Linked DNA regions of Thermococcus onnurineus NA1. The protein of the gene in region 1 binds, or shares a complex with, the protein of each later gene. Links are inferred from orthologs where the notes say so. Each region holds a gene or a part of one and is shown on either strand. Other genes may lie near its edges.

What was found. The genes of interacting proteins can lie anywhere in the genome.
Region 2: the proteins of dph2 (region 1) and TON_RS03890 are in contact, whole or in part, in a crystal structure (PDB 6Q2D), measured with the Methanobrevibacter smithii proteins. The link is inferred for Thermococcus onnurineus NA1 from one-to-one orthologs. Residues at the interface, in WP_011954460.1 of Methanobrevibacter smithii: Met1, Met3, Tyr4, Pro28, Glu29, Gly30, Leu31, Met33, Phe58, His80, Thr124, Gln126, Ser179, Gly180, Asn181, Phe182, His183, Leu185, Tyr201, Asn202, Phe211, Ile215, Arg291, Asp295, Asp296, Gln298, Met299; in WP_011954157.1 of Methanobrevibacter smithii: Pro482, Asn483, Lys484, His485, Tyr553, Asp555, Glu556, Glu559, Leu560, Leu591, His592, Glu593, Asp594, Ala595, Val596, His597, Arg598, Gly599, Pro600.

Annotation. Positions count from the first base shown.
Region 1 is NC_011529.1:1,812,676-1,820,322, reverse strand. The notes cover bases 2,563-5,479. They hold dph2 (diphthamide biosynthesis enzyme Dph2), read right to left. Parts: upstream 4,580-5,479; coding sequence 3,545-4,579; downstream 2,563-3,544. Other genes in these bases: TON_RS09860 (YhfC family glutamic-type intramembrane protease), read left to right, coding at 5,033-5,479; TON_RS09865 (YbjQ family protein), read left to right, coding at 4,698-5,027; TON_RS09875 (METTL5 family protein), read right to left, coding at 2,937-3,548; TON_RS09880 (hypothetical protein), read right to left, coding at 2,563-2,871. Outside these bases: TON_RS09890 (RsmB/NOP family class I SAM-dependent RNA methyltransferase), read right to left, coding at 1-925; TON_RS09885 (HEAT repeat domain-containing protein), read right to left, coding at 983-1,780; more of TON_RS09880, read right to left, coding at 1,900-2,562; more of TON_RS09860, read left to right, coding at 5,480-5,737; TON_RS09855 (PadR family transcriptional regulator), read left to right, coding at 5,743-6,111; TON_RS09850 (SdpI family protein), read left to right, coding at 6,099-6,875; TON_RS10660 (hypothetical protein), read left to right, coding at 6,880-7,080; TON_RS09840 (hypothetical protein), read left to right, coding at 7,104-7,595; TON_RS09835 (sigma factor-like helix-turn-helix DNA-binding protein), read right to left, coding at 7,618-7,647. UniProt on the Methanocaldococcus jannaschii protein: Catalyzes the first step of diphthamide biosynthesis, i.e. the transfer of the 3-amino-3-carboxypropyl group from S-adenosyl-L-methionine (SAM) to the C2 position of the imidazole ring of the target histidine residue in translation elongation factor 2 (EF-2).
Region 2 is NC_011529.1:702,675-705,593, forward strand. It holds TON_RS03890 (elongation factor EF-2), read right to left. Parts: upstream 2,600-2,919; coding sequence 401-2,599; downstream 1-400. Other genes in the region: TON_RS03895 (HD domain-containing protein), read right to left, coding at 2,744-2,919. UniProt on the Methanocaldococcus jannaschii protein: Catalyzes the GTP-dependent ribosomal translocation step during translation elongation.

The sequences.
Region 1 (7,647 bases):
CGGCCTTTATAGTCTCGGCTATCTCAACTCCAGCTCTCCTGAGAACTTCTTTCATGCGTTTTATCCTCGCCGAGTCAATGTCGAAAGCGTAGATTTTGCCAGTATTGTTCATCAGCTCTGCCATGTGTGCGGTCTTTCCACCCGGGGCGGCAGCCAGATCAACGACGGTTTCGCCGGGTTCTGGAGCCAAAACTAGTGAGGCAACCGCCGCCGCTTCCTCCTGGGGAATTGTCCAGCCCTTGTTGAAGAGCCACTCAGGGTTGAAGGAGTCGAGGATTCTCAAAACTGTTCCAACGCGCTCACTCCTCTCAAAGCGGACATTTTTGCTTTTTAGATAATCCTCGACCTCGTCAACGCTCGTCTTCAGCAGGTTAACCCTCATGCTCATAGGCAGGGTCTCGTTGAGGGCCTTGAGAAGCTCCTCCGCCTCGTCTCCAATGAGTTCTTTCATTCTTTTTATGAACCACTCGGGAAAAAGGTAGTCCCACTTCAGGCGCTTCTCTTCGGTATCGAGCTTTGGAACGTACTCAAGAATCCTCGGGAGAAGGTCGTAGTAGTAATAGCCCACAAAGGGGTGCGTTTTCTTCGATAGAAACTGGGCGAGCCCCTTAAGATGTTGCCTCGTTCTCTCGCTTGGATCCCTAAAGATCGCCACCTCAATGGCAACCCTCAGCGTAGCCCTCAGCCAGGGGTCAAGGATGAGTGGAGAAACGCCAATTAGTTCTTCTATTATCTCATCTATCAAACCAAGTCTACGCTGAATGGAGTAGAATATACCCGTTAGCTTAGAATTTTCCCAGCCTTCAATCTTATACTTGGCGAAGGCCTTTCTCTTAGCCTGCTGACTCGGCTTAAGCTCCTCACCAAGCTTAACAGCTTCAATGATAGCATAGAGCTGCCTGTCACTCAGCTTAAGCTTTCCCACTTCAACCCCTCATTGGGTGTTTCTGGTTGAGGTTTTAAAGTCTGCGAACAACTGGAGTCAAGTGGAAATCACAGAATCAATCAGATCAGAAACCTTTTTGGCCTTCAGTCGTATTATGGGTGCTCCTTCCCGGTAAACCAAACCATCCACAATCCGGGAAATCTTCAAGAGTTCGATTTTCACGTTTTCTAGAAGAGGAAAACTCAAAGCTTTTTCAAGCACGTCCAAAGCTAGTTCCACAATAAACTCGTTGTCGTTCTGGAGAAGAGAAGGAATCTCATCAAGTATAAGTGTCAAATGGCCACTATCAGCGGACGAATTCAGCATGTTGAGGAACAGACAAAACCCCGCCACCTTTGTGTAGAGATCAGGGGAAACCACAAGTTCGTTTATGTATGTCCTCACCAATTTCGAATCTTCTAAGGGCTGTAACTTTGAAAGGACATCGATGGTCTCTATCCTCATCATGTCGTCCGGGCTTTCTAACAAGCTAACCAGAGTCTTCGCCGCCTTCAGAAACGTTTTTGATCCCATGGGGACGTCTTTAACTAGATATCCCAGGGCACGAAGGGCCTTGATAGTAACCTTTTCGTTCTCTTGGGATAGTGCATTGATAAACACATCCAAGTGTCTTTCCAGAACCATCATCCTAAGATCACTGTCGGCCCTTTTGAGAATCTCACCTAAAGCTACGAAAGCTCTAAGGCGTGTGGTTTCATCATCTTCTCCTGCAAGCTCCAGAATCAGAAAAAGTGCCCGCTTATCCTCTAAGGCTAGACTAACTGCGTCCAATATCTGCCACGAAAGCACTAACTCCCTAAGCTCAGTCTTTGATATGGGGTTATTCTCGGACATTATATTATAGAGTTTGAATCTTTACATATATTGATTTCGCTTTCCGAATTTCAAAGTAACTTCAAGGTTCATTTAACTGATCCGTAAGAGAATACATAGAAGTTACGACCTATCCTGGACTACGGCATCTCATCAAATCTCTGTCCCGGCACGCTGAATGATCCCACACCACTGCTCGTCCCGAGCAGTAGCGAAGAGTCCCCCACGACCAAGGAAAGTATCATAGCCTCTTCAACAAAGCCCTCACTAAGGAACTTCCTAACGGCGTTCCGTGCCTCAATGGGCCTAGAGCGGTAGTAATTGTAGAGTGCACCTTCCAACAGACTCATGACTTTCCTAGCTTTTGCGCGCAGGACTAGAGTATCTGCACCCTTTGTAAGCTTCTTGAGGGCAGGAAGAATATTCCCAAGGATCCTTTCCATAGGAAGGACAATGGGAAGCTTTAGCATATTGGCCGCAGCATCAAGACCAACCTCCACAAGGAGGGGATCCTCGCTCCTCAGGAGCTCAGAGATTCCGCTGACTATGGGATCCCAGTTCTCCTCTGAGAACCCTCCTAAGGCCAGGAGCAACCGAATACCCAGAGCCTTTTCACGAAGATTAAACGAAGTGAGAAGGGAGTTAATCCTAGACAGCACTCCATCGATGGGATACGCCGTAGAAATCTTTTCTGTGAGTTCCACTGCTTCGAGCCACGAAAGACCGTCGTTATCAGAACCTAGCGAAACAAGTGCATCCACAAGCTTAGATAGCTGATTTTTCGTTAGGGGATTTCCCTCAAGCAGACGTTTTAAAACTCTAAGAGCTCTCACTTTCAGCCGTTCATCTTCTTCCCGGAGGGTACCAACTATTGCATCGAAGCCATTCCTCAGTATTAAGGACTTTGTCTTTTTGTCGGCCCCCTTGAGAATCTCTTCCAGAGCGGATAGAGCTCGTATCTTTGTGATACTGTCTTCCTCGCTTAGGAGTTCAATGAGAGTCAAGAGAACCCCTTCACTATCTTGAGACAACTTTACTACATCTCTCATCTGCCAAGAAAGTATTAACTCCCTAATTTTATCAACGGAAACCCCCGTCATTATAGCCACCATTACCGATTATAGCAACTGCTATTAGTTGGAGGTTATCCAATATATTTTTTTCGCTCACCAGTGTTTCAAGTTCTTCCAAACCTATAAATATCTACCAAAATCCTTTCCAGTTTCTTTCTATGGAAGAAGAACTGGGCAGGAATTTCAAAGGTGAGGGTTATTCTATGAGTTATTGAAAAACCAGCATCTCTAACGAACGTTTCAATGAACCTTCTCACCTCAGGCTTCGCGAGGTGAATGGAATAGACAACGTCACTTATCCCAAAGGCCCTCATAAGAAAGGGTCTGTCGGCATGCTTCACCTGGCTGCCAAAGGGAGGGTTCATTATCACGGTATCAACCCGAGCGGAGAAATCTAAGACGTCAGAGTTCACAAACTCAACGCAGTCCTCGATACCGAGAGATTCAATGTTTTCTCTGGCGACCCTTAAAGCCTCCTCATCGATTTCAACGGCGTAGACCCTTTCAGCCCCCATCAGGCATGCGCCGGCACTCAGAACTCCCGTTCCGGCACCTAAATCCGCTATAACTTTTCCCCCAATGTCTCCGAGAGAGTGAGCCAGCCAAAGCAGTTCTGCCGCGACATCGCCAGGGGTCCTGTACTGTTCAAGTTCGGGCTTCGGCTCGGGGAAGCCCTTCAGCTTTGAAAGTATCATCGCAAGGTGCTTCTTTTTCACCCTCTCACCCCGTGGAGGGCTATGCCGAGCGGCTCGTCCTTCTCGCGCTTCCCGCCAAGGATTTCATCGAATTGGTAGTCCTCGCGAAGACCTAGGAGAATCTCAACCTCTGGAGGCGTTAGAACTGGCTTTCTCCAGTTTTCGGCGTCGTCTATGGGCACCCTCGGGCAGGCAACGACTACATAGGCATCGAAGTCAAAACCCTCCAGCGCAGAGTAGCTTATGTAGTTCATAGCTATTAGCCCGGCGTATTTGCCATGCTCACGCAGGAGTTCTACAATCTTTTTGGCTTCAGCCAAGCGGAGCTGGCCTTTCTTGGTGCTTACAACGACACCAAACTTTTTGGCATCATAGGCTTTCGCTATCTGGGCCCATCTCTTCCGAATAATCCGCTCAGCCTCTTTCTCCATCCATATCGCGTCGCCACTGTAGGGATTCACTGCCAGAGTGGACTTCTTCGTTGCCAAGGCAACTCCTATCGGATGGAAATACCCAGCTCCAATGAAAAGCACCCCATCGGCGTCAACTTTGGCGGCGGTGAATGTGCAGCCGAGAACCTGGCCGTGCCAGCTTACCCTTCCGTCGCCCGCACCTATAAGGACTTCAAAGCCGGCATTTTCAAGGAACTCCTTGGCCTTTTCCAGCTGGTGTATATGCTGGGCGGTTGTAACGAGCGCTATCTTCCTCCCGAGCTTTTTAATCTCGTCCAGATTCTTCTCCAGCGCAGGAAGAACGTCAACTTTGGCGAAAGCTGGAACAAATATAGTGGGAACCTCAAGGTTAAGCCTCATGTAGCTGTGTCCGAGGTGAATCAGTGCATCACAACCAAGAGCCTTCGCTTCTCTGTCAGCCGGATCACAGGCTCCGTAATTGATGTCGCCGCTTATTATCGCCTCTATCCCGTTATCTTCAAGAAAGTCAGCCAGGAACTGAGCCTCGCGCTTGAGCCCCTCAGGGGTCTGGATAAGGACGCGCTTAGCTTTAAGCTCTCCGAGTACTTTCAATATCTCTCGCTCATCTATCTCGTGCATCCTCTCACCAATGAGCCTTCATAAGGAGGCCTTAAAATTCTTCCCCAGAAAGGGAGGAAACATTTTTATATTTTCACACCCAATATACCTCGAAGTCCGAGGTATTGGGGGTGACGTTATGGAGGACATCATAGTGGTTACGACCGAAAGCGTGCCCGGATACCGAATAGTTGAGATCAAAGGAATAGCCAGAGGAGGAATAGTCAAGGCCACCCACCTGGGCAGGGACATAACGGCTTTCTTCAGGAACATCAAAGGAGGAGAAGTGAAGGAGTACACCCAGATGATGGCCGAGGCCCGAGAGGAGGCCCTGAAAAGGATGATACTCTACGCCAAGGAGCTCGGAGCCAACGCCGTTGTAAATGTCCGCTTCGCTACTGCGAACATTGGTTCTAGCGTTGCCGAGGTTTACGCCTACGGTACTGCGGTAGTCGTGGAAAAGGAGTGATTGCCATGTACCTCCTCCCGTTCCCAATAATGGGAGGTTTGTTCGCCTGGGCCACGATATACTTTCTGGGCTTCAAAAGGACGAAGTGGTCGGAGTTCATATTCGGGCTGGCGATATTCTTCATTGCGATAATCGTCCAAAATCCAATCCAGCAGCTGCCCCTGCTGGCTCTGGGAATACACTCGAACGCAGATGTCATAGCCAAGGGAGCGGCCTTTACCATAGCGGCCTCGCTGTGGCTGGGTTTTGTTGCCGGCCTCGTCCAGGAGGGCACCAAATATCTTCTCGTTAAAGGAAAGAACCTGAGGACTGCTCTCTTCGTGGGACTTGGATTTGGCGTCACCGAGGCTTTCTTTGTGGGAATAATTGCCGCCGTTGCCGCGATAGCGAGCGAGATCCCACTGGACGTTCCGGTCAGCGCGGCCCTCCTCTCTCTGGTCGAGCGCTACTTCGCCGTGCTCTTCCATGTAGGGACAACGGTCTTCCTCGCCCACGCATACAGAGAAGGCTTCGGAAAGAAGGGACTGATCGCAATCGTCGGTCTGCATACGATTGTTGATTCAATGGCAGCCTACTACCAGCTGAGGGGGAGCGAGACATTTATGTACGCCACTGAGGCAATCTTTGCCGTAATAGCGCTCGCACTCATGTACTACATAATCCCTAGGGTGGAGGTCGAGAAGCCTGAGGAAGAAAAAGTAATATGGTGAAGTGATTGCTTGGTAACAAAAAGGAGAGGGCACTCAAAAAGCTTCTCAAGGACCTACGCTCCGGTCTTTACTCCTATTTAGTCCTTTCTCTCTTAGAAAAGAGAGGAGAGATGCACGGATATGTGATAAGGAAGGAGCTTGAGAAGCTGAGCAGTGGAAGGCTTGTTCCGAGCGAGGGAACTCTCTACGACCTCCTCAAGAGCCTGAAGAAGTACGGGCTCGTTGAGGACTTCTGGGCCGAGGTCGGCGGAAGGCCGAGGAAGTATTACAGACTTACGGATCTTGGAAGGGAAGTTCTAACCGAGCTGAGGGGTGAAATAAAGGAGATACGTGCAATTCTTGAGCGTGTGGAGGGATTTGAATGGAGTGGGTAGAACTATACATCGTTATGACGCTCTTCGTTGCTGGTCTCTTGACCCTCGCCTTCAGAAACAAAAGGCAGTACTTCATAGGCTTCAGGATAGGCTACACCTATCAGTCAGACGATGCCTGGAGGAAGGCAAACACCTTCGCTGGAATATTCACGATAGCACTCTCGCTCTTCCTCCTCGTCCTGGCCATCGCGGGCGTTTCCCTCAACGTATTCGTCCTTGTCATGATAGCCGGCATCCTCCTGCTCCTTTTTCTTGGCACTTTAATTGCAAAGAAAGCCTACGAGATTGAGGATCTCTCTAATAATGCCCCGGAAAGACCAACTGAGCCCATAAATGTCAACGTCAGACCCTACATAATCGTTCAGCTCTCAGCAGTGGTTTTCTATCTCGTACTAACGATTCTCCTCTGGGACAAGTTGCCGGAAAAGGTAGCCATCCACTTCAACGCGAGCGGAGAACCGGACAACTTCGCATCTAAAGACGTGGGAGCAATTATCCTCCCCCTGATTGCCCAAGTCCTCCCAATCACGATGACCCTTCTCCTCAGGGAGCCGGGTTTTGCACCACAGCTTAAGTTCAGCGAGAAAGGCTGGATGGTCTTTGCAGAGCTGATGACACTCGTTGGAGCGGGAATCGCGGCGATAGCCTCAATGGCACTCCTCTACAATGCAGGCCTAATTCCAAGTAACTGGATAACCTACGGTGCCTTCGTATTCCTCACTGTGACCTTCGTCGGAATATCTAGGACACTATCGGCGAGGTGATATGATGGAGCCCTATCTGCTCCTTAGGATCCTCTATGCCCTTTTCATGGGAGCATTTCTGATAGCTATGGGAATGCTGACTTTCACGGCCAGAGACGAGCCTGGAATCGGCTTTCGCATCGGCTACACTTATCTCTCCAAGCAGGCAAGAGAAAAGCTAATCGCGTCTCAGGAATCGGAACCATTGCAACGGGAGTTCTCATAATACTCCTTTCGCCGTTTCTCCCGATGGCCTGGCTGGCGGTAGTTATCGTCCTCGGCCTCGGCGGAACGGTTCTTATCGCCTACCTCGTGGCGAAGCGCGAGTACGAGCTTGAAGAGCTCTCGGAAGAAGTTCCAGAGAAACCCAGAAGGAGGATAGAACCTCCTAAAGTAAGGAAATGCGTGGTCCTTCAGTCGGCCTTTGTCGGCATCTCCCTTGCGCTCCTCTTTACCGGGAAACTCCCAAGAGAAGCGGGAATCGCCGTCATCGTCTTCACCCAGCTCTTCCTCCTCGCGCTGACGGTCCTCTTCTCCCGGCCCCTCGTTTTCCAGCTGGCGCCGAATTTCAAGGGGAAGATGGCACTCGGCTTCGCCAGGGCCTTAACCGTAGTTTCAGCTGTGATAACCCTCTGGCTTTTCCTAATTGTCACAGGCTACGAACCGGGCCGATCGAAGCAATCTTTCTCACGTTCTTTTCCCTCAGTGCAGTGTTCTACGCCGTCTTTAAGTCCATCGTAAGCGCCTACGAGGAGGGGTACTATTAGCCCTCAATGACCTTCACAAGCTCCTC
Region 2 (2,919 bases), 1.1 Mb from region 1 along the record:
AGTCCTTCCCAGTCCTCGCGGGCGTACCTTACCTTGAGAAACACCCTTTCAGCAGTCCCTCGAAAGTGCCTGAGGTTGTCGCCTTCAACCGCCAAGTAATACACGTGAGGAAAGTCTTTAACGGCCTCAAGTACGAGACGGGTCTTTCCAACACGCCTCCTTCCGTATATTACGATGAGTTTAAACTTCCCACTCATTAACTTCTCCTTTATGGCTCTCAGCTCGACCTCCCTGTTCACGAAGCGGTTCATTATGATAATCACCATATAATGCACGTTATCATCTTCAAGAATTTCGGTGGATTGAGAACCACGATCCGAACTCTAAACCACTTTTGGAAACTCAGAAAATGACACAACGAAGAAACGAAGGAGAGAAAAGTTCAGAGGGCAGAAAGCCCTCACTGCTGCGGGCAGACGTCCTGCTCCTTCGGCGGGTTCGGGTCGAGGCCCTTCCTCTGCCTGATCTGCCTGATAATGTTGACTGCCAGCTCGTTCGGGACACGCTTGAAGCCTGCATGTTCGGTGCTCCAGAGGGCCTTTCCGCTGGTGGCACCCCTGAGCGCTCCGGCGAATCCGAACATCTCTGCAACCGGAGCCTCTGAGATAATGATCATAACCTCTCCTTCCTGCCTCATGTCAATGAGCTGGCCGCGCCTCTGGTTGATCTCCCTGCTGACGGAACCCATGTACTCATAGGGTATGTTGATGATGACCTTCTGATAGGGCTCGTAGAGCACCGGACCTGCCTTCATCATGGCACAGTGGATGGCAGTCCTGATGGCCGGGTAGATCTGGGCCGGACCGCGGTGGACGTTGTCCTCGTGGATCTTAGCGTCGTGGAGCCTGACCATAACCTTCATGACCGGCTCCTTGGCGAGCGGGCCCTCGTCCATTGCCTGGTGGAATCCGTCAACAAGAAGATCCATAACCTCATTGAGGTACTGGATACCCTTGGTGTTGTCGAGGAATATGTTGCCGTTGTAGACGTCAACGATACCCTTGGCAATCTCGTAGTCAAGGCCGAGCTCGGCTAGCTTCTTGGCGACGGCCTTCGGGTCCTTCGGCCTGCCCTCTGGTATCTCGCCCTCGCGTATGGCCTCGTATATAGCGTCTGGGAGCGGCTCGACGGTGATGTAGAACCTGTTGTGCTTGTTCGGGGACTTTCCTTCGACTATCGGACTCTGCTTGGTGACGCTCTCACGGTAGACGACGATCGGAGGTGAGACATCAACATCGAGCTTCCACTCGGTCTTGAGCCTGTAGAGCTTGACTTCCAGGTGGAGCTCACCCATACCGCTGAGGAGGTGCTGGCCGGTCTCCTCGTCGATCTTGACGTGGAGGGTCGGGTCCTCCTTGGCGAGCTGCCTGAGAGCCTCGATGAGCTTCGGAAGGTCCTTGACGTTCTTGGCCTCGATGGCAACGGTAACGACCGGCTCGCTGGTGTAGTGGAGGGCCTCAAACGGCTCAATCTGCTCAACTGAGACAGTCTCACCGGCCATGGCGTCGCGCAGTCCTGTGACGGCGACGATGTTACCGGCCTGAACGGCCTCCATGTTAACCCTCTCGGGACCCATGTAGATACCGACCTGCTGGATTCTAGCTTTTCTCTTGCTGTTGATGAGGTAAACCTCCTGGCCAGTTTTGACGGTACCGCTCCAGACACGGCCGGTCGCGACCTCACCCGCGTGCTTGTCGAGGATGATCTTGGTGACGACCATGACCATCTTGCCCTTCGGGTCGCAGTTTATCATAGCCTGGCCGACGTCGCTGTTAATGTCGCCTCTCCAGAGGTGCGGGATCCTGTACTTCTGGGCCTCGAGCGGGTTCGGGAGGTGGCGGACGACCATATCAAGAACCACGACGTGGAGCGGGGCCTTCTGCCTGAGAGTCTTAAGGTCGCCGGCGTTGGTGAGCTCAACAATGTCCTTGAAGGTGACACCAGTTCTCTTCATGTAGGGAACACTGAGGGCCCAGTTGTAGTAAGCTGAACCGAAGGCGACGCTTCCATCCTCGACCTTGACGAGCCACTGGTTCTTGAACTCCTCTGGAGCATAGCGCTTGATGAGCCTGTTGACGTCAGTAATGATCTTGGCAAACCTGTTGAGGATCTCGTTCGGACCGAGCTTGAGCTCCTTGATGAGCCTATCGACCTTGTTGATGAAGAGGACCGGCTTAACGTACTCCCTGAGGGCCTGCCTGAGAACGGTCTCGGTCTGGGGCATGACACCCTCGACGGCGTCGACGACTATGATCGCACCGTCGATGGCACGCATGGCCCTGGTAACGTCACCACCGAAGTCAACGTGACCGGGGGTATCGATGAGGTTGATGAGGTACTCCTTGCCCTCATAGGTGTGGACCATTGAGACGTTTGCAGCGTTGATGGTGATTCCCCTCGCCTGCTCCTGCTCGTCGAAGTCAAGGACGAGCTGCTTTCCAGCGAGCTCCTCGCTAATCATGCCTGCACCAGCGAGCAGGTTGTCGCTCAGTGTAGTTTTACCGTGGTCAATGTGAGCAGCAATACCCATGTTCCTAATCCTCTCGGGCTGGGTCATGAGCTCCTTAATCTTTGCAATCATCTCTTCCCTTCTTCCCATTTACACCACCTTCTAACCTGATGAGCTTGTTCACCACTCACTTAAAAGGTGCGGTTATAAATCTTTCCCAGCGCAAAATCGAGGTCAGGCGAAAACGTTTAAACTACTTAAGGTTTTTGGAAGCAAAAAGAAAATCCAACCACTTCAGCCAAGGAAGTCCATCACGAATTGCCTGACCTCCTCCCTGACGTCCTCCCTTGCGTAAACCCCCCAGCGCCAGTGCGTGTCCTTGAGCTCCACCAGACTCCTGACGAGAGGGGAGACATTGCTTAACCTCTGGCCTCCCTCAACGAATGCATTCTTCTCCTCGAACTTCGGCT